DNA from 3 places in the Undibacterium sp. TJN25 genome. Region 2 is predicted to be linked to each of the others. Evidence: predicted binding sites of a transcription regulator. Region 2 holds the regulator's gene; each other region holds the start of a gene.

What was found. The regulator sigma-54, encoded in region 2, starts transcription at its own class of promoters, with help from an activator protein. The targets are predictions, from matches to a motif close to TGGCANGNAANCTGCTTT.
Region 1: the regulator sigma-54 is predicted to act here: its motif matches at 2,840-2,857, upstream of ACO0LO_RS02700 (PEP-CTERM sorting domain-containing protein).
Region 3: the regulator sigma-54 is predicted to act here: its motif matches at 5,233-5,250, upstream of ACO0LO_RS26960 (PEP-CTERM sorting domain-containing protein).

What each region holds. Positions count from the first base shown of each region.
Region 1 covers NZ_JBMPPM010000001.1:597,051-603,718, reverse strand. The annotation lists gene ACO0LO_RS02720 (methyl-accepting chemotaxis protein) at 1-65, opposite strand, end outside; gene ACO0LO_RS02715 (VOC family protein) at 430-819, shown strand; gene ACO0LO_RS02710 (hypothetical protein) at 1,001-1,531, shown strand; gene ACO0LO_RS02705 (hypothetical protein) at 1,599-2,060, opposite strand; gene ACO0LO_RS02700 (PEP-CTERM sorting domain-containing protein) at 2,178-2,807, opposite strand; gene ACO0LO_RS02695 (patatin-like phospholipase family protein) at 3,237-4,169, shown strand; gene ACO0LO_RS02690 (C40 family peptidase) at 4,267-4,821, opposite strand; gene ACO0LO_RS02685 (hypothetical protein) at 5,109-6,404, shown strand; gene ACO0LO_RS02680 (GlcG/HbpS family heme-binding protein) at 6,516-6,668, shown strand, end outside.
Region 2 covers NZ_JBMPPM010000004.1:645,324-651,991, forward strand. The annotation lists gene ACO0LO_RS13000 (KdsC family phosphatase) at 1-41, shown strand, start outside; gene lptC (LPS export ABC transporter periplasmic protein LptC) at 56-706, shown strand; gene lptA (lipopolysaccharide transport periplasmic protein LptA) at 720-1,328, shown strand; gene lptB (LPS export ABC transporter ATP-binding protein) at 1,330-2,073, shown strand; gene ACO0LO_RS13020 (RNA polymerase factor sigma-54) at 2,089-3,579, shown strand; gene hpf (ribosome hibernation-promoting factor, HPF/YfiA family) at 3,748-4,098, shown strand; gene ACO0LO_RS13030 (enoyl-CoA hydratase/isomerase family protein) at 4,292-5,383, shown strand; gene ACO0LO_RS13035 (ABC transporter ATP-binding protein) at 5,475-6,203, opposite strand; gene ACO0LO_RS13040 (ABC transporter permease subunit) at 6,215-6,668, opposite strand, start outside.
Region 3 covers NZ_JBMPPM010000016.1:45,157-51,824, reverse strand. The annotation lists gene ACO0LO_RS27000 (VOC family protein) at 1-287, opposite strand, end outside; gene ACO0LO_RS26995 (hypothetical protein) at 477-899, opposite strand; gene ACO0LO_RS26990 (MerR family transcriptional regulator) at 974-1,354, shown strand; gene ACO0LO_RS26985 (alpha/beta hydrolase family esterase) at 1,388-2,365, opposite strand; gene ACO0LO_RS26980 (hypothetical protein) at 2,590-2,883, opposite strand; gene ACO0LO_RS26975 (hypothetical protein) at 3,020-3,448, opposite strand; gene ACO0LO_RS26970 (hypothetical protein) at 3,535-3,792, opposite strand; gene ACO0LO_RS26965 (ArsR/SmtB family transcription factor) at 3,801-4,097, opposite strand; gene ACO0LO_RS26960 (PEP-CTERM sorting domain-containing protein) at 4,445-5,146, opposite strand; gene ACO0LO_RS26955 (diguanylate cyclase) at 5,422-6,668, opposite strand, start outside.

The DNA of each region.
Region 1 (6,668 bases), on a different contig from region 2:
AGCACAAGGATTGCCCCGAAAGCCAGGCCCAGGCGCGGGCCGATCTTGATATTGTTGAGATTCATTTTTTTTCCTGGGTCTTGAATTGCGAAATCTGGATGTGCCTGGGACTAGGTCTTTGCCGCAAACTCGAATGGAGGGCATTTTTAGCGCATTCTTGCAAGGATACGCGCAAATTTCCCGATGGCAATTACTCTTTTGGGGAAATTAACTTTTCTCTACATTCCTGTGGCGTAGCGGTTGCACATACGGCAAATGCCATGTTGGAATTGCAAATTAATACGTAAAATTAAAGCACTTTTTAAGCAGCCAGACTTATGCATGCGCTTTGTCCACCAAGACCTCCCGCAATAAATTGAGGCAGCAGGGATTTAATCGGGCTGAATTTTCCAATATATTTCAATTCACTAAACAAATGCGGAGGCGTCAATGCAGATCAAATTTTCTAGCGTAACGGTTGCGGACCAAGAGCAGGCGCTGCAATTTTATACGATGGTCCTCGGTTTCCGAAAAATGGCTGACATCCCTATGGGTCCATACCGCTGGCTGACAGTAAGCTCGCCCGAGGGCGTTGACGAGGTTGAGCTGGTGCTTGAACCGATGGGATTCCCGCCTGCGCTTGACTATCAGAAGGCGCTGTTCGAGGCTGGAATTCCCGCAACGGCCTTTATCTCCAAAGATATCCACGCGGAATATCAGCGGCTCAAGAATGTGGGCGTCGTCTTTCGCGGTGAGCCTGTGAGCATGGGGCCGGTGACTGTAGTACTGTTCGAGGATACCTGCGGTAACCTGATCAGTCTGGTTCAGCCGAATGCCTAAATCTACAGGCTTTATGCTGATGCTCACATACATGAGTGCCTTCAGTTTTTCTTTGGAGGAGACTGTTGCCCGGCAGAATATTTGTTTCATTTTCTGATATCCGCAACAATTTGTTACCGCGATTTTTCAGCGCGATTTATTTGGTATAGTCGATTTCTTTTTACATGCCTATTGGATCGTGATGAACCCATTCGACAAGGCTAAAGCCAAATACGAAGAACAACAAAAGCAAAAAATTACGGAACGCCAGTCTGCTGCAAAAGCCGCCGAAGCAGCCAGCCAGGCCTTTGTGGAAAAATTTGAACCCGTGCTGGACAGACTGGAGAAGTTGTTTGAACCGTCAATGGAAGGATTGGTCAACGCGGGCTACCAGCCCGTTATAGAACGCAAGCTGAGCCCTACTACCATGGTGGAAACCGCGCTGGTATTTACATCCGGCGAGCCGGATCCGGTGTATGGTTATCCCAACCAGTACAGGATAGCGATTGCAGTGAGGGGCAATTATTCAACGCAGATTTCCTGCGAGATGGGGCGGGCAGAACCGGGAGAGCAGGATCCCCGGCTGGTAAAGCGCCATCTGGTGCGGCCGTCTGCGCTACCGCCTTTCAAACTGCCAGAGTTTGAGCCGAGCTTCATCGAAAAGCTGGAGCGAATTTTCAGCAAGATACTGCAACTGGAACCGCCGAAAAAAAAAGAGTACAGCTCAGGCTAGTGTTAAGCGCACGCGTTTCGGACAGTTAGATAATGCGGTGATGGCCGACTAATTTGGTGGGGGGCGTTTACAGGCGCCATACTTCGTAGACTTCTTTTTTGCCGGAGAGCCAGGCGCGGCGGAAGGGCCCCTGGATTGCGCTGAACCACGGCTGGATCGCGGCTAAGATGTCGTGGTCTGCGGTCTTGGTGCGGCCATTGGTATAGCAAACCAGTTCCACGGGGTAATCAGTGCGGTATTTTTTGCTGAGTTTTTTGCGGACTATCCTGATGGAAGGGTCGGAGGCGGCAGGTTCTGCGGAATCGCCGCCTGCAAGGGTATGGGCGATATTGGCGGCCAGCATGGGGTCGCATATTTCCACCAGCTCAAACGCCACCTTGCCTTCGCCGTCGAGGATGCACAGGATGTCCGGCTCGGAGTCGCCGCTGCGTTTTTCTATGCTGGCGCCGACGACGGGCAGACCGGCCCTTTGCGCAAAATCGCGGAACACCGTCAGCTCGACTACGCCCTTGTCTTGCTCTGTTCTCACATTGTCCCCTGAGTGAAATCCCAGTATATGGTGCGCCGGGGTAATACACAAAGGCTTGCTTCCCATTTATGGGGTTCAGTTCATGTGACGGGCTTTATTTGTTGGCCGGACCTAATCTCATTTTTCCTGCCGTCTGCGTACGGTGGCAATACACAAGATACCTAGGGCAAGCATGGCCAGTGATGTCGGCTCGGGAACGGTCGCGGTACTATTGCCTACGAAGACATTATCCAATATGGGAAAGCCTTGTGCGGTGGAGAAAGAAACACTTGAAAATGGAGTATCGGAAATAAAACCGTAGAAAGTCCAGTTAGCAAATGAGCCCGTGCCTAGGAGGAAAGACTGATCGTTAACGGTAACGATGATATCTTGCCCAAAATCATCGTCGGTTGGTCCCACCGTGCCAAAAAGGGCGCTGAATGCCGTAGTAGGGGCAAAAGAGAGAGTGGTATCAACGGTGGGGGAGTTGGCAAAATTCAGTACCGCCCCCGTGTTCCAGTTGTAACCGCCGCCGTCAAAATCCGGATCAACGATAAAGGTACTGGCGCCAAAGCTAAGATTGCCTAAGGTAGTATCTGATACATTGACAAAACTGGCAGGCGCTGCATAACCCTCAAATGTTTCCGTAGTTCCGGCGGGAGCCGCTGCCTGGAACTGGCCTGAGTCCTGATATAAGACAACAGAGGCATAAGACGGGTTCGTCAATATGGCTAGGCTTGTAAGTAATAGGCAGGCAAGGTGTTTCATATTGTATTCTCCCGGTAAACGCCTACAAAAAAGCAGCACTTATCGTGCCAGCATTTGCGAATCTCTGCCAAATCAAGGGCTTACAATCGCGTCGCAGCATTCTTTTATGGGCGTGTAAATTTGCTCGACATTTTTTGTTGCAAGTAGGATTTTTTACTCTGAAATTATGTCTATTTTGCAGCGTGAGCGACACCCGATCCCGTGAGGTTTCATGCTGTTAAAACAGGATATAATCTGGCGTTGCAGCAACGAATTTCGTCGTTGCGGATTGTTGGCAAGTCGTCCAGCGGAGCAGTTCTGGTTGCTCGCAATTTCACTATTGCCCTGTCTCCATACAGAATGTGTTCAAGCGTGTACTTTGGCGAATTTGCACGCGTGCGGTGTGCTCAATAAATACTGCAGATTATCAGTCAATCAAGGCGTCTATTCATGTCACCCGTTGGAAAAGCATTTCATTCCATTAAATATCTGTTTGCCTGCAGCCTGCTGCTGGCCGGCTGCAAAAGCGTGGAAACACCGCCGGTGCAAGTGGCCGCTGCGCCGCTGCCTGTGCCCGTTGTCAAGCAGGTGCGCAATGTCAGGATAGGTCTGGCGCTGGGTGGCGGTGCGGCGCGCGGGTTTGCGCATATCGGCGTGATCAAGGTGCTGGAAGCGCAGGGCATCGTACCCGATATCGTCGTCGGCACCAGTGCCGGCAGCCTGGTTGGCGCGCTCTATGCGGCCGGCAATAACGGCTTCGTGCTGCAGAAGATGGCACTGGACATGGATGAGGCAACAATCTCGGATTGGTCCGTGCCGCTGTTTTCCAAATCCAGCGGCGTGCTGAAGGGCGATGGTCTGCAGAATTACGTGAACAAGATGGTGGCAAATGCGCCGATAGAGAAATTAAAGAAACCTTTCGGCGCAGTGGCGACGGATCTGAACAGCGGCCAGCCCATCCTGTTCCGGCGCGGAAACACTGGCATTGCGGTGCGCGCTTCATCCGCGGTGCCGGGTGTATTCCAGCCGGTAAAAATAGGCGACAGGCAGTATGTGGATGGCGGCCTGGTATCGCCGGTGCCGGTGCGTTTTGCGCGCGAGATGGGGGCGGATTTTGTGATCGCCGTTAATATCTCGTCCCAGCCGGAAGGGCAGACTGCCGGCAGTTCCATGGATGTGCTGATGCAGACTTTTACCATCATGGGCCAGACGATGAACAATTTCGAACTGAAAAATGCCGACATTGTCATCAAGCCTGAACTTGCAGGTATGAAAGGCAGTGATTTTGCCGGGCGTAACCTGGCAATACTGGCAGGAGAAAAAGCGATGACAGCGGCCTTGCCCGAACTACGGCAAAAGATCAAGGCGATGCAGGAGCATTGAAGCGTTGCCGGCGCAGGCCGGCGGGAATGAGGTGGAGTATTGCCTACAGCTGAAAACGGTAGTGTGAGGAAGCCAATTCCTGCCTGACGCCTGCTTTTTACTTTTTATCCGTGTCGTTCTTGCCGTCGTCTTCGATCCGGCGGGCGCCGTTGAAGCGTTTCTTCCAGTAAGCGATATCCATGCTCTCTATGCGCACCTGGCCGCCGGCGGAAGGGGAGTGGATGAATTTATTGTCGCCGAGATAAATGCCGACATGCGAAAAGCCGCGCTTCAGCGTATTGTAAAAAACCAGGTCGCCGGGCTGCAGGTCTTTCTGTTCTATCTTCTCGCCGACCTTGCTGATCTCGGCCGAAGTCCTCGGCAATTCCGCCGCAATGACATCCTTGAATACATAACGCACGAAACCGCTGCAATCGAGGCCATTCTCAGGTGTATTACCGCCGCGCTTGTAGTTGATGCCCAGCAGGCCCATGGCTTTCGAGCTCAGTTCGGATGCGCGTTCTTTCAGTTCCTGGAGTTTGGTGTAGGCGGTGGAAGATTCGGGAAAGGGATTGTCGGCGCTCCAACTTGGGTTGCAAAAACCAATCTGCAATAGCGCAGCCAGAACAATAAGCCTGGCTTTCCGATGATGTCTGGAAACGGGTGTTAGCATCTTTGCACCTGGTTGGAAAAACTGGACCACTGTAAATGAACTTAAAATGAATGTCAAAACCTTGCTTGTAAAAAATTGTTCGTTTCATTAACGATTTTATATTTTCTCCTATGAAAAAACGGCGGCCTGATTTGATGGCAGATTTTTAATAAAAATGGATCTGCCATATCGTTATCTTTATCCGGTGAGGCCGCGCTTTTGAAAATACCGCTTTGCGATGTGCAAGAGTTGCAACGGTGGCCGGGAATGATATGCTGCGGGCTGTGATGAAATCAGGGAAATAGTGAATGGATGATTTATCTCCATGCATCGAAGCCACGGCGCTGCAAGACCAGACTGCCGAATTGATTGATGCCGGACGTTATGACGATGCGCTGCGCTCCATTGCGGTGGGCGTGGGCTCTTTTTATACCAGGCCTGATGTCATCGGCTATTCGCTATATTTGTTCGGCTACGACAAGCTGGTATTGCGGCTGGGCGAGGCAATGCGCGATACCAGTGTGTCCCCGGAGCCGGTGGCGCGTGGCGGCTACCTGGTGATCCTGAGCGAGTTCTACAATGCCGGCGGCCATTCTCGGGTGGCGGAAGACCTGGTGTCGGTGCTCGGTGGCGCAGTGGTCGTGCTGACCGACCTGTTCGGTTCTTATCAGAGCGGACGGCTGAAAGTTGCCGATGCGGCTGCGCGCATGCCCAAGGCGATGGTGCACCGGCTGGAGACCCCCAGCTTTGCCGGCAAGGTGAAAGAATTGCAAGCCGTATTCAATGCGGTGAGGCCGGAATGCGTGCTGATCCTGTCCCACCATCCGGACCCCTTGCCTTACGTGGCAGCGGCAAGCCTGCCGGAGACGGTACGCAAGGTATTCTTCCATCATTGCGACCATCAGCCCTCCGTCGGCTGTACGCTACCCGGATACGCGCATGTGGATTTTACCGAGCACCTGCAAGGGATCTGCCAAAGCAATCTGGGTCGTCCTACTGTGCACGTCCCTTTGTATGTAGCGGACCGCGGCGTCAAAACCTTCACTCGGCCCACGCTGGAAACCCTGACCGTGGTGTCCTCCGGCTCTGCCAATAAATACAAGCGGGATAGCGCTCTGGCCTACCAGCATGTCGTCGCCGAAATATTGTCGGTGACAGGTGGTAGCTACTGGCATATAGGCCATCTCGATGACGCCTGGCTGGGGCTGATCAGCCAGGCTCTGCTGGCGCGCGGCATTGCCGTCAGCAGGTTCTGCTATCTGCCGCATGTGCCTTCGCTGTGGGACAGCATGAAAGAAATAGACGGGCACGTGTTCCTGGGGTCGTTTCCGATACCGGGCGGGCGCGGTTCCATCGAAGCGCAGGGTTGCGGCTATCCGGCTATTTATTACGCCAACGACGACAGGGCGCCACTGCTGAGGCACGCGGATATTTTTGCCAACAAGGAGCTGGGCTGGAGCAATATCCCCGAGCTGGTGGCGGCATTGCGGAAGGTTGTTGACGACCATGAGGCTCAGGTAAGGCTGGCGCGCGATTATTATGAAAAGCAGTATGGCTACCCCGTATTCCTGCAAAGGCTGCATCTCGCATTGTCGGGTTCCTGATCCGTATTGCACGCCTGCCATGGCGGCGCGCGTAAATATAGTCAAAACACTTGTGATATCCAGGGCAACTGGCTTCACGTACAATTCATTCCTATTTATAACGAGGTCAAAATGCAAACAAAACCTGTCCTGACGCTGGAAGATGTCAAAAAAATCGCCGCCGCTGCGGAAGCTGAAGCCAAGGCCAATAACTGGGCAGTTGTGATTGCCGTGGTCGACGATGGCGGTCACCTGATGTGGTTGCAGCGCCTGGACGGCGTCGCG
Region 2 (6,668 bases):
AGGGCAAATACGAACAGGCGCTTGCGCCTTTCCTGCAGTAAATGGGTGAAATGATATGAGATACATACTTACCGCCGACCGCTTCCGCCTGTGGCTGATGGTAGCGCTGCTGGCCGTTGTTGCACTAGGCAGCTTCTGGGTGCTGGAAGTCATGCGCCGGAATAATGACGAAGGCAACTCCCGTTCCGCTCCCCGCACGGCACCTGACTACTACGTGGAAAATTTCAATTACGTGAAGCTGTCCAATGACGGCAAGACCAATTACCACATCACCGGCAAGCGCATGACGCACAATCCGCGCGATGACGACTATGAAGTGGAGCAGCCGCGCATCAACAGTTTTGACGACAACAAGACACCGGTGACCGTGGTTGCCGACCGCGCGCTGATTGAGCAGAAAAATACGCCTGTGCACCCGGCGAAGGATAGCGACGAAGTCCATTTGTACGGCAACGTCAATGTCAGCCGTCCGGACGGCCCTGCATCCAAATGGATGACGCTGGAGTCCGAGTATCTGTTGCTGCTGACCGACCTCAACATCATGAAAACCGATAACCCCGTGACTATCACCAGCGCCCGCGCCGTCATGCATGCCGTTGGCATGGAAGCCAACAGCACTACGCAGGAAGTGCGCCTGCTGAGCAAGGTGAAAGCCACATTCGATGCGCGCTCGGGCTCGGCGCCGCGTCAACAACCTACCCGATAGCCAGGTTTTATATATGAAAAATAATACCCATTTTAGTTCTGCGCGGCTGCCGAAGTCACTCTTTCTGGCGGCCTGTATTCTGCTCCCCGCCGCCGTGCTGGCCGAACAGGCAGACCGCTACAAAAAGATCGACCTAGAAGCCGAATCCTCTGTCCTCGACGACAAGACCAAGATCAAGACCATGACCGGCAACGTGGAGATCACGCGCGGCACGCTGCTGATCAAGACCGACAAGGCCGTCGCGACCGAAGGTGCTGAGGGATTCCAGTTCATCGTCATGACCAGGGGTCCCGGCGGCCAGGCGTTTTTCAGACAGAAGCGGGATGGCGGCCCCAACCTGTGGGTGGAGGGCGTTGCCGACCGCATGGAATACGACGAAAAAACCGAGGTCGTCAAATTCTTCAATAAGGCGCACGTGAAATACCTGGAAGGCAAAAAAGTCACGCAGGAGCAGGAAGGCGAGTTCATGTCGTATGACAGCAAGACCGAGAACTTTGTCGGCGCCAACAATGCGTCGGGCACCAGCGTGTCTGGCGGTGGCAGGATCAAGATCACCATACAGCCCAAGCTGGAAGAACCCAAGCCGGATTCACCGACCACGCAGAACACACAGAAAAAATAATATGACGAGCACCCTTATTATCAGCGGCCTGCAAAAGAAATACGGCGCGCGGCAAGTCGTGCGCGACGTTTCGCTGGAGGTCAAGAGCGGTGAAGTGGTCGGCTTGCTGGGCCCGAACGGCGCCGGCAAGACCACGTCCTTTTACATGATCGTAGGCCTGGTGCCGTCCGACGCGGGCAAGATAGACGTCAACGGCACCGACATTTCTCACCTGCCCATCCACAAGCGCGCATCGCTGGGCCTGTCCTACCTGCCGCAGGAGGCGTCGGTATTTCGCAAGCTGTCGGTGGAAGACAATATCCGCGCCGTGCTGGAATTGCAAAGAGATGAGAACGGCAAGCTGTTGGAAAAGGCCAAAATCGAGGAAAGGCTGGATACCTTGCTGGCCGAACTGCAGATAGAAAAAATCCGCGAAAACCAGGCGCTGTCCCTGTCCGGCGGCGAGCGCCGCCGTGTGGAAATCGCCAGGGCGCTGGCAACCAGCCCGCGCTTCGTGCTGCTGGACGAACCATTCGCCGGCGTGGATCCGATTGCCGTGATCGAGATCCAGCGCATTGTCCGCTTCCTCAAGGAACGCGGCATCGGCGTGCTGATCACCGACCACAATGTGCGCGAAACCCTGGGTATCTGCGACCACGCCTACATTATCAACCAGGGCGCGGTGCTGGCCAGCGGCAGGCCGGATGAGATCGTCGCCAATGAATCCGTACGCAAGGTTTACCTGGGAGAGCACTTCCGGATGTAACGGATACCGCCCCCTATGAAACAAAGCCTACAACTCCGCACCTCGCAGCATCTGGCATTAACGCCGCAACTGCAGCAATCGATACGTTTGCTGCAGCTATCAACGCTGGAATTGCATCAGGAGCTGGAAAACCTGCTGACCGATAATCCTTTGCTGGAGCGGGTGGACGATCCTTTGGACAATGCCGTCAGGTTATTGGCGGACGGCGCCATCAGCGCCACCAGCAGCGGTTCGGACAACGACAGCAGCCCTGTCAACAATGGCGGCGACGAGCCGGTTGCGCCAGTCGACAGTGGCGAAAGCGGTGAAAGCCCAAATGCGACGGATACGACCAGCGCCAATGAAGAGGACTGGAGTTTTGACGACATGCCGCAAGGCTCCAAAGGTCCGGAAGAGGATGAAGGGCGCCCACAGCTGGAATGTGCGCAGACCTCGCTCAGGGAGCACCTGCTGGAACAGATGCGCGTCACCGTCAAGGAAATACGCGACCGTGCACTGATAGAGCTGATCATCGATGCGCTGGACGGCAACGGCTACCTGACGGAATCGCTGGACGATATCCATGGCGCGTTGCCCCTGGAACTGTGCGTGGAGCCGGAGGAGCTGAATTTTGCGCTGAACATGCTGCAGAGTTTCGAGCCGGCCGGCGTAGGCGCGCGCAGCCTTTCCGAATGCCTGGCGCTGCAAATCAGGCGGCTGCCGAAAATCCCTTTCGTCACACGCCGGCTGGCACTGGAAATTGTTGAAAAACATTTAACCCTTTTTGCACAGCGCGATTTCAACAAGCTGAAAAAAGTGCTTACTTGCGACGATGAGGACTTGCGTGAATCTCAGGTTGTCATCAAGCAATGCAAGCCACATCCCGGCGCCGAATTTACTGCCGATGCATCGGACTACGTGGTGCCGGATGTTATTGTCAGGAAATCAAAAAACGGCTGGCAGGTGTTGCTGAACCAGGATGTGATGCCGCGCCTGCGCGTCAACAGCATGTACGCGAACATCATGAAACAGAACCGCGGCGATGGCACACTGAGCTCCCAGCTGCAGGAAGCCCGCTGGCTGATCAAGAATATGCGGCAGCGCTTCGATACGATACTGCGCGTTGCGCAGGCGATAGTTGAAAGGCAACGCAATTTTTTCACGCATGGTGCTGTTGCGATGAGACCACTTGTTTTGCGCGAAATTGCTGATACACTGGGTTTACACGAGAGTACTATTTCCCGTGTCACAACCCAAAAATACATGCTGACCCCGCATGGAATGTTTGAGTTGAAGTACTTTTTCGGTAGCCACGTTGCGACGGAAACCGGGGGTGAAGCGTCATCCACCGCAATACGGGCACTCATCAAGCAATTGATAGGAGCAGAAGACCAGAAGAACCCACTCTCTGACAGCAAGATCGCAGACATGCTGGGTGAACAAGGCATGGTCATCGCGCGACGCACCGTCGCAAAATACCGGGAAGCCTTGAAAATCCCTCCAGTAAGCCTGCGCAAATCCTTATAAAAATCCTGGAATTCCCAGCGGCATTTATTGCAGTAATGCATGCTGATTTTTCAGATTTCTGTAACAAGTCCTTGTAATTGCGTCTTGCATTGCTATATATAATTTAGCTCGATCTTCAGGGCTAGCACCATGCTATATAGCAAGTAACATCTACCATAGGAGCGCCGTATGAATCTCACAATCAGTGGACATCACCTCGAAGTTACTCCAGCAATCCGTGAACATGTGCAAAACAAGCTAGAGAGGATAAGGCGGCACTTCGATCAAGTCATTGATATTGCAGTCATCCTGACCGTTGACAAGCTCCGGGAAAAAGAAAAACGCCATAAAGCCGATATCAATCTTCACATCAGCGGCAAAGACATCCACGTCGAAAGCCTCGCACAAGACCTGTATGCAGCGATAGACACGCTGATCGACAAACTCGACAGGCAAGTCATCAAACACAAAGACAAAATCCAAGGCCACAAAAACGACGCGATCAAGCATATCCCTGATCCTGCCTCCGCTTCCGCCTGACCGGCGCCTGGTACTGGAATAACGAAGGATGCCAACCGGCATCCTTTTTTATTGGGTTCGCCGCACTTGTGACCCGGCCGCAAGCGAACCGGAAACCCCGAAAAATATTTCTTTTACCAAAGAATCGCGGGCTGCCCGGATAAATCGCGCATACGCGCTAAAATAGGCTTTTCATCTCACTACGATCTTTTCCATGAGCGAATACGTCCAGACCTTCGTCCAGAACCAGATAGGCTTTATCACGCTGGACAGACCCAAGGCATTGAATTCCCTTTCCCTGGACATGGTCCGGGAGCTGACACAGATATTGCTGCAATGGCGCGAAGCGGATAATGTCGGCGCCGTCTTTATTTCTAGTTCCAGTGAAAAGGCTTTTTGCGCCGGCGGCGACATCCGCTTCTTTTACGATGCGGGCACGTCCACGCCGAGGGGCGACAGCGCCTTACTGGAAGACTTCTTCACCGAAGAATATGCGCTGAACCATCTGATCCATTTTTATCCCAAGCCGTATATTGCGCTGCTGAACGGCGTGGTCATGGGCGGCGGCATGGGCATTGCGCAGGCGGGCCCTTCATGCCGTATGCGCATAGTCACCGAGCGTACCAAGATGGCCATGCCGGAGGTCAATATCGGCCTGTTCCCGGACGTGGGCGGCGGTTATTTCCTGTCGCGTGCTCCGGGGCAATTGGGGACCTACCTGGGCCTGACCGGAGAAATCTTCAAGGCGGCCGATGCGATTTACGCCGAACTGGCGGATGTCTATGTGCCTACCAGTGCGATACCTGCGCTGATGCATCTGCTGACTTCGACGCAGCAGGCCGATATCCGCGCGGCGATCCGCGAATTTGCTGCGCCGTTTGCAGAGGAAATCAAGCTGGAAGAAAGCTCGCTGGCAACGCACCGCAGCCTGATAGACCAGTATTTTTCCGCCGGCGATGTGGCAACGATCATTGCAACGCTGTCGGAAGACGGCAGCGAATTCGCGCGGCAGACCCTCGCCGTCATGCAGAAGCGCTCTCCGCTACTGGTATGCGTGACGCTGGAGCAGATACGGCGCGGCGCCGGCATGACCGTTGCTGCCTGCCTGCGCATGGAACGCGATATGGTGCGCCATTGCTTCAAGCACGGCGAAGTACTGGAAGGCGTGCGTGCACTGGTGGTAGACAAGGACAACACACCGAAGTGGTCGCCGCCTAGCCTGGGCGAAGTAACGCCGGAAATGATACTGCCCTTCTTCGTATCGGCATGGCCCGACCATGCGCATCCATTGCGTCATTTGGACTGACGCAGCCAAGACGCAGAGTGCAGTAATAAAAAAAAGATGGGGCCCGCAGGCCCCATCTTTTTTAGTCACATCCGCTGCGAGTGATATTGCTTTAATGCTGCTGGCCGCCGCCCAGATAGGCAGCCTTGACCGCAGGATCGTTCTTCAGCTTTTCGGCGGGGCCATGCACCGATATCCTGCCGTTTTCCAGCACATAGCCGTAGTCCGCCACGTTCAATGCAGCGGCAGCAAATTGCTCCACCAGCAGCATCGTCGTGCCTTCCTGTTTCAGGCGCGAGATGATGCGGAATACTTCATCCACCAGGATAGGCGCAAGGCCCATGGAGGGCTCGTCCAGCAGCACCACCTCGGGGTTCAGCATTACCGCCCTGGCCATGGCAAGCATCTGCTGCTCGCCACCGGACAAGGTGCCGGCCAGCTGGTGCTGGCGTTCTTTCAGGCGTGGAAACAGTTCCAGTGCCTTTTCCAGGTCGACCTTGATATCGCCGCGCGGGCGGGAACCGGTGAAGCGGGGAAATGCGCCCAGCAGCAAGTTGTCCGTCACACTCATCGTGGCGAACACGCGCCGTCCTTCAGGAGAATGCGCGAGACCTGCGCGCGCAATCTTGTGCGAATCCAGGCCGGTAACATCCTTGCCATCCAGCGTGACCTTGCCCTCCTTGGGCTTGAGCATGCCGGAGATGGCGCGCATTGTCGTAGTCTTGCCGGCGCCGTTGGAACCGATCAGTGTAACGACCTTGCCCTTCGGGACTTCCAGTGAAATACCGTGCAGCACTTCGACCTTGCCGTACGCCGCGTGTAAATTTGAAATGCTTAACATATCATCCTCGCTTAAGCTGGAACAGGTGCATGCGCGGACTCATCGGCGGCGCTGCCGCCGAGATACGCTTCAATGACCTTGGGATCAGCCTGTACTTCAGCCGGCTTGCCTTCGGAGATTTTCTGGCCAAAATCCAGCACGGTGACGGTATCCGAAATAGACATGACAACGTCCATGTGGTGTTCGATCAGGATGATGGTGATGCCATGCTCGCGGATCTTGCGAATGATCGCCACCAGTTCCTTGATGTCAGGTGCGGTCAGGCCCGCGGCCGGCTCATCCAGCAGCAGCAGTTGCGGGTTCAGCCCGAGTGCGCGGCCAATCTCCAGTACGCGCTGCTTGCCGTAAGGCAGATTGCGCGCCTCCTCATCCGCCAGGTCCGCCAGCCCGGCAAACTGCAGGATGCTGGCAGCACGCTCGCGCGCGGCCTTCTCCTCACGGCGGTAGCGCGGTGTGCCTATCATC
Region 3 (6,668 bases), on a different contig from region 2:
ACCCGGCATCCTTCGGCACGCAGTGCTGCCAGCAGGGCGTGGAGATCATGCACCCGGTAATTGATCATGAACGCAGCGGTACTCGGAGAAAAATAATCGGTGTCCTCCTTGAACAGATTCCACGCTGTTGTTCCCGTGCCTGAGGGATTGTCCGGGCCGGCCCATTCGAAAGCGGCGCCACCCCAGTCTTGAACCTTCAGCCCTAGATGGACCCGATACCATTCGGCCAGCCGCTTCGGGTCTGCCGATTTAAAGAACACGCCGCCAATGCCAGTAACACGTTTCATATGGGCTCCTAGAGTATGCGAGGATCGTAAGGACGTTTGCGTGTCATGTACCATGTACCACGGTGCATGTAACGTAACATGAGCGCAGCCCGCTCCGTGTTTGGCACGGGCCGCAACAGCTGCTCAAGCATCCTACTCTCATGTAAAAGCGCGATCAAGGTGCCCGCTCCTTACATACCCGGCACGCGCTCAGGCATTCGTTGCCTTTGCCTGCTGGATAGATACAGGCAGCCACTGAAGCACGCCCCAGGCCATCTCGGGCACGATGAACAGCCAAAGCAAGGGCGCGCCGGTAACGGCCAGCGCCCAGATCATCCACACCGAAAACAGCAGCCGCGCGAAGCCGTCGAAACGGCCAAAGCGCTGCTGCGGGTCGCCAAGGCGTAGCAGCGCCCACATCAGCACCACACTGCCCAGCAGGCAAGCGAACAGCACATGGAAGGGAGCAAACGCCGGCAGCGCAGCGCCGCCCAACCACTGGTTGATGCCATCCAGCTGGGCATGAACGTAGGCAAAACTCCAGGGCGTGGCGAACGGCGCCGTCACGAGCAGGTCGTAGAGGGCGCTGCCGAGGACGATTTTTCGGAAGGTGGTACTTGAGATAAAAGCCATGGAGTCTCCTTGAATGATGACCCATGCTAAAGCATGGAGTACACTCCAAGGTCAAACGATATTTGGGGTTGAGCATGCAAATCGGTGAAATCGCCGTTGCCACTGGGCTAAGCCGCGACACTTTGCGCTTTTACGAGAAGCGCGGCCTGCTGCGTGCCCGCCGCAGCGCCAACGGCTATCGCGACTACCCGCCGGAAGCCGTGGAATGGCTGCGCTACATCCGCCTGGCGCAAACGCTGGGGTTCAGCCTGGCGGAGATAGAGGCCGACCTTCCGCTGCTGGCCGAGCCGGACTCCTCCGGCCCGCAGTTGCGGGCTGCACTCACGCGCAAACTGGCAGACATCGACCAGCGCATTGACGGCCTGCACATGCTGCGCGCCGAGTTGTCACGTCGTCTCGGCGAGGATATGGTGGCATGCCCGCTGCAACAAGCGCACCTGGCTGTGGACGGGTAAGTTATCTTGCATGTCGCCGGCCAGGCAAATAACTCACTGTTGCCGGGCAAAAAACGCCCAGATCATCTCCGGCCCGTTCGGCTCCATCGGTGATGGACCAAGCAGCCGCGGACGCCGCCAGTAAGGCTGTGGGATGCCGTGTCCGCCACCATGAATGGCAACAAACTCGACTTCCGCTTTACCGTCATTGTGCCAGCCCAGGTGCTCGACGCCGTTGCCGTTGGATACCGTATTCTGCATCGTTGCAGGCGCGCCGGCGATCTTGTTGAAGTCGGCAAAATACTGGGCCGATTCGCGCGCCGAGCGGACATTGCCGCCTTTGTAGAACATACCGAGCAGGTTAACCTCACCGCCCTTGAACGGCACCAGCGGATCCTTGGTGCCGTCCATGATCATCACGGAAGTACCGGGGTTTGCGGGCTTGCACTTGAAATTTTCCGGTGCGGGCACATTCGCCGAAACTGCCGCCACTGCGCGGAAGCGGGAAGGCGCCTCCAATGCCAACCGCAGCGACATGAAACCGCCGGCCGAGACGCCGGTTGCAAACACACGGCCGGGCGCAACGCCGGTATCGATGATGAGCTTATCCACCAACGCTGTCAGGAAACCTACATCATCCACCTCGCGCCCCTTCGCACTGAAGTCGCCGACCTTGCTGCAGTCGTTCCAGTCGAAGCTGTAGGAGTCAGGATACACGACTGCAAATCCGTTCTGGTCGGCAAGACGCTCAAAGCCATAACCGGTGCCGGTGCGGATTTCCGCAGCGCCTTCGCCTGAACCGTGCATGACCAGCACCAGCGGTGCACCTTTCGGCAGCCCCTTCGGCACGTAGCTCAGGTAGGTGCGCTTGAGCCCGCCGACCTCTATCGAGCCCTTGCTCAGCGTGCCGGACAGTTGCGGCAGCTCAGGATCGGGTGAATAAATAAAGTAGCCGAACAGCGCACCGCATAGCGCGACAAAACCAAGTAGCGCCAACAGGCAGTAGCCAAGAAAACGCAGCAGCTTCTTCATCGTGCGCACCCGCTTGCAGAATCCAACACGCGCAGCAAGCAAATGGCGGCAGGCATGGAGGCAGCAGCGCCGTCCATTAATTGCCGGGAACTATCGTGGTGAACCACATTGGACCATACAAGCATGACTAACCTCATTAAAATAAACCGTGCAAATCTAGAAAAGCAGCTTTGGCTTATCCGACTTTCTTTTACATTTTTTCGACAACGGTAGGCCGAATCTGACTATCGCTTTAGCAATTGATCGCAATGTGCGCCCACGGATTCGGCGGCCATTGCGCTCTTTTCACCCTTCGCCGCCTGCATGCAAATGGCGAAGGCCTCTTCTTTCGTCTTCGGCTGATCGCTCTGGCTTCTTAGCCTTGTATTTTCTTCCATCAGCATCTGATTTTGCTTGAGCAGATAGTCGACGCGCTCCCGTTCTGACATCGATGCTGTCAAACCCAAACTGTCTTGTGCGGCGCAGGCGCCGGAAACGAAGCCAGCTGCGATCAATAGCGCGGCGATGATGGTTTTCATGGTGACACCTTTCATTTAATGTAATCGGGCATGGCGAACGCCGACAGAAACTGTTCAGTCGCTCGCAAAGGAGTAGCAGATTTGGCAGCGCTGGAATGACGCTAATCGTTCAGCCGATGGGCGTGAACCTTGCCGGCTAGGTGGCGGTGGCGCCTGACGCAGATTTGATCCACCGGTCGCCACGTTGTTGCACATAGCGTGAAAATACATAGTGCCAAGGGATAACGAACGGCACAATGACGACCCACAAAATGTCTGAGACCATCGCAAAGGAAGGATCGTCCAGCTTACCGGCCGACCATAGTGGAGCGGCAACCACGATCAGCCAGGTTGTCTTCCACAGCAATTCCCACAGCAGCACGGGCAGCATCTGCAACGGATAGCGCAGCCCTAGGAGCGACAGAAACCAAAAAGCGGCCAGCATGCACTGCACCACGCCTCCCGACGGCGTCCAAGGGGTGTCGTGGTGGATCACTCCCGGCAGGACGACAATGCCGAGCCCGACGACGACGAGCAGGTACATGCCCCGCAACAAGTAGAGACGAATCAGAGAAACTTCATTCATGGCCTGTGCTCCTTCTATGGTTTTTCTTGCCTGATGAGTGCTTGAAGCGAGCTACCTGCCGACTGTGCGGCTGGCTGCTCCACTTCCTATTCGACTTCCTTCAGAATTTTCTCCAGCCCGTTCAGCCGGGATTGGATATCAGCCAGCGTCGCCCCCAGGGAGGCGATCGCCGCCGCCGTCTCGGCCTGGGCGGTCGCTGCCTTGGCCGCAATTTCTCGATAGGCTTCATCCTGGCCCAGGCGTACCCTGGCCTGCAGAACGGCCGATACATACTTCATGAAAAAGACAATCACCACTGCGGCGGCCGGGAAAAAGAACGCTGCAAAAAAGACACTTTCGGACATATGAGCCTCTACGCTTCAGGGTTGCTGGTCAGGGACTTCGCCGCCTCGGCAATCGCGGCCGGGGTCAGTTCGATGGCAAAGTTGGAAACTTCAAAATAGTTGAGCGCCTTGCCGTCGTGCGACAACTCAAGTTTGCTGATGACGAGACCCGCGCCTTCAAGCTTCTGAAGATGCAGGTGCAGCAAAGGACGGCTGATGCCGATCTCGCGTGCCAGTTGACTGACGTAATTGCGTCCGCCCGTCTCCAGTGCCGCCATGATGCGCAGCCTGTGCGGATTGGCGAGCGCCGCCAGCATCGCCAGCATCTGATCCCCATCAAGTAATAAGTTTTTTGATTTCACGTGTAAACAATATCTGACATGTGACAGGCGGTCAAGCCTATTTTGCAAATAGTTCGGACGGTAACTTCGGACAGTAACAACACCTGGCGCCATTGATTGGGGGGCGGGCGCAAGCGGATTCGAGAGAAAAACCGGGCTGGATAACGTAGCGCCGGACTCGGCCGGTCAGGAACAAGCCGCGCCTAGTCCAGCCTAGCACTGTACGGCAGCACATGCGATCACTTCACGTCATGGGGAAATACGACCCCTCAATGCAAAACGGCCCGGAATTTCATTCCGGGCCGTTTTCAGCAGAAGTGTCTGAAGGTGAATCAGGCCTGGCGGCGACGCGCCACTGCAAACAAGCCGATCAGTGCAATGCCGAACAGGGCCAGTGATGCAGGTTCTGGGACTGCCCGTACAACAATGGAAGTAGAATCTGCAACGATACCCTTGGAATTAACGGCTTGCAGCTGGAAGCTATATTGACCCGCCGTCAACGGATTAAAGTGATAGTTATAGAGCAGTTCGTCCAAGTCAAAGCCCATGTTCATGGAGTTTTGCGCACCAGTGAATAGACCGATGTCGATTGTCTTAAACGATTCACCGCTGGTAGGATCAACGTCCACCAGCAGGCGATAGCTATACTGCGCCAACGCCAAAGCATCACCACCGATGTAAAAATCAATATTCCAAAGCGCCAGTTTCTGGAAAACGGACGACGCGTCATGTTGATCAGCCCCTGCCGCAGAAAAGAAAGTACCATGGCCATCGTTAGTCAGGGCAGGGTCGTTATAGCGCCCAGTAGCTGTCAGCCCCAGTGTTACTGTGCCGAGCCCAATCTCGTGACCAAAAACGGAAACAGTAGGGTTCAAGGTTGATATCGCGACATTGCTGTTCGAAATACCGGTGCCGCCAAATGTAGCCTGCGGCAAGGCGCCAAACTTGTCGTAAGAAGGAATCAGCGTGGCGGAAGCGCTTAGCGAGGCCAGCGCCAGGCAAAGGGAAAACAGGTATTTGATTGAAAGTTTCATGATCTATTTTAGGTATAGGCATTCGAATGCCATTAATAATTAACACGCCGGCTTTGCTGGCATGTCTCTCCCGTACACCATTCCCTACAGCAAATAGTGTACCAGCGGCAAAATAAATGATATTTATCTTTTAAATCAATTACCTACAAACAAAACAAAGACGCGCTGAATAATTGGCGTGCAGAAAATATTAACAATTGTAAAGTTTACCGACATCCCAACGTCATGGTGCCGGGCAGGGTTGAATGCGTTATCGGCCTTTGATCAGCCTGAGGTCAGCCTTGAGTCAGGGCCACGCAGTTACGCCCGTCACGCTTGGCGCGGTAAAGCGCGTCGTCGGCAGTGCGCACCAGGCTTTCCGAATCTCCGCCGCCCCAGCGCGACTCGATGGCAACGCCTACGCTGATGGTGAGCCTGGCGAGCGCAGAACGCTCATGCGGCAGGTTCAGGTCTTCGATGGAACGCCGCATGGCGTCGGCAACCCGCTGGGCCACGACGGCGTCGGTGTTCGGCAAAACGATGGAAAACTCTTCGCCGCCGTAACGCGCTGCCAGGTCACTGGCGCGCCGCGTGCCTTCCTGCAGCACGCGCGCGACGGTCTTCAAGCATTCATCGCCGGCCAGGTGGCCGTAGTAGTCGTTATATTTTTTAAAGTGGTCCACGTCGATCATGATGACGGCCAGCGGCTGCCGGGTGCGCGTGGCCCGCGCCCATTCGCTGCCCAGCACTTCATCGAAATGGCGGCGGTTGGCCAGCCCGGTAAGGCCGTCAGTTGCAGAAAGCGTGGCCAGCCTGCGGTTGGCGTCTTCCAGCTGGGCGGTGCGTTCTGCGACTCGCTGCTCCAGGCTGTCATACAGCCGCGCGTGCGAAATCGAAATCATCGCCTGCGCGCCCAGGATGCGCAGGAACTCGACGCGCTCTGCCGTGAAGGATGCTTCCGCCAGGTTGTTTTCCAGGTATAGCATGCCGCTGACCAGCCCTGCCTGGCGGATAGGCAGGCACATCACCGATCCCGGTTTATGCTCCAGCACATACGGGTCTCCCGAAAAACGCAGCGAACTGGCAATGCGGTCTTCAATCACTTCCGCGCCGGTGCGGGCGGCGTAGCGCAGCATCGACAATGGAAACTGCGGGTCGCTGCCGGCGTCCAGGATCACCATGCGCGACTGCAGTACCGTTACGCTGTCGCCGGCGATATCCGCTTCCAGCCGCCAGACATCGCCGCTGAGCAACAGCAGGCGCGCCACCTGTGCACCGGAATTTTCCTGCACGATGGCGATCAGCCGCTGCAGCACCTTGCGCAGGCCGACTTCATTCGACAAGGCCAGCGAAGCCTTGACGATGGAAGCCAGGTCCAGCGCAGCGTTGACGGATGCGGCAGTGGTCGCCGTGATGATGCTCTCCGTGATCAGCCCCAGGCCTGCGGGCCGTATGCGCGGCGCAGCGTGCCGGGAAGAGGCTGAGGGCCCCAGGATGTTTTCATGCAACGCAGCCAGTTGGGCCGCCTTGCCTTCCGCACCCC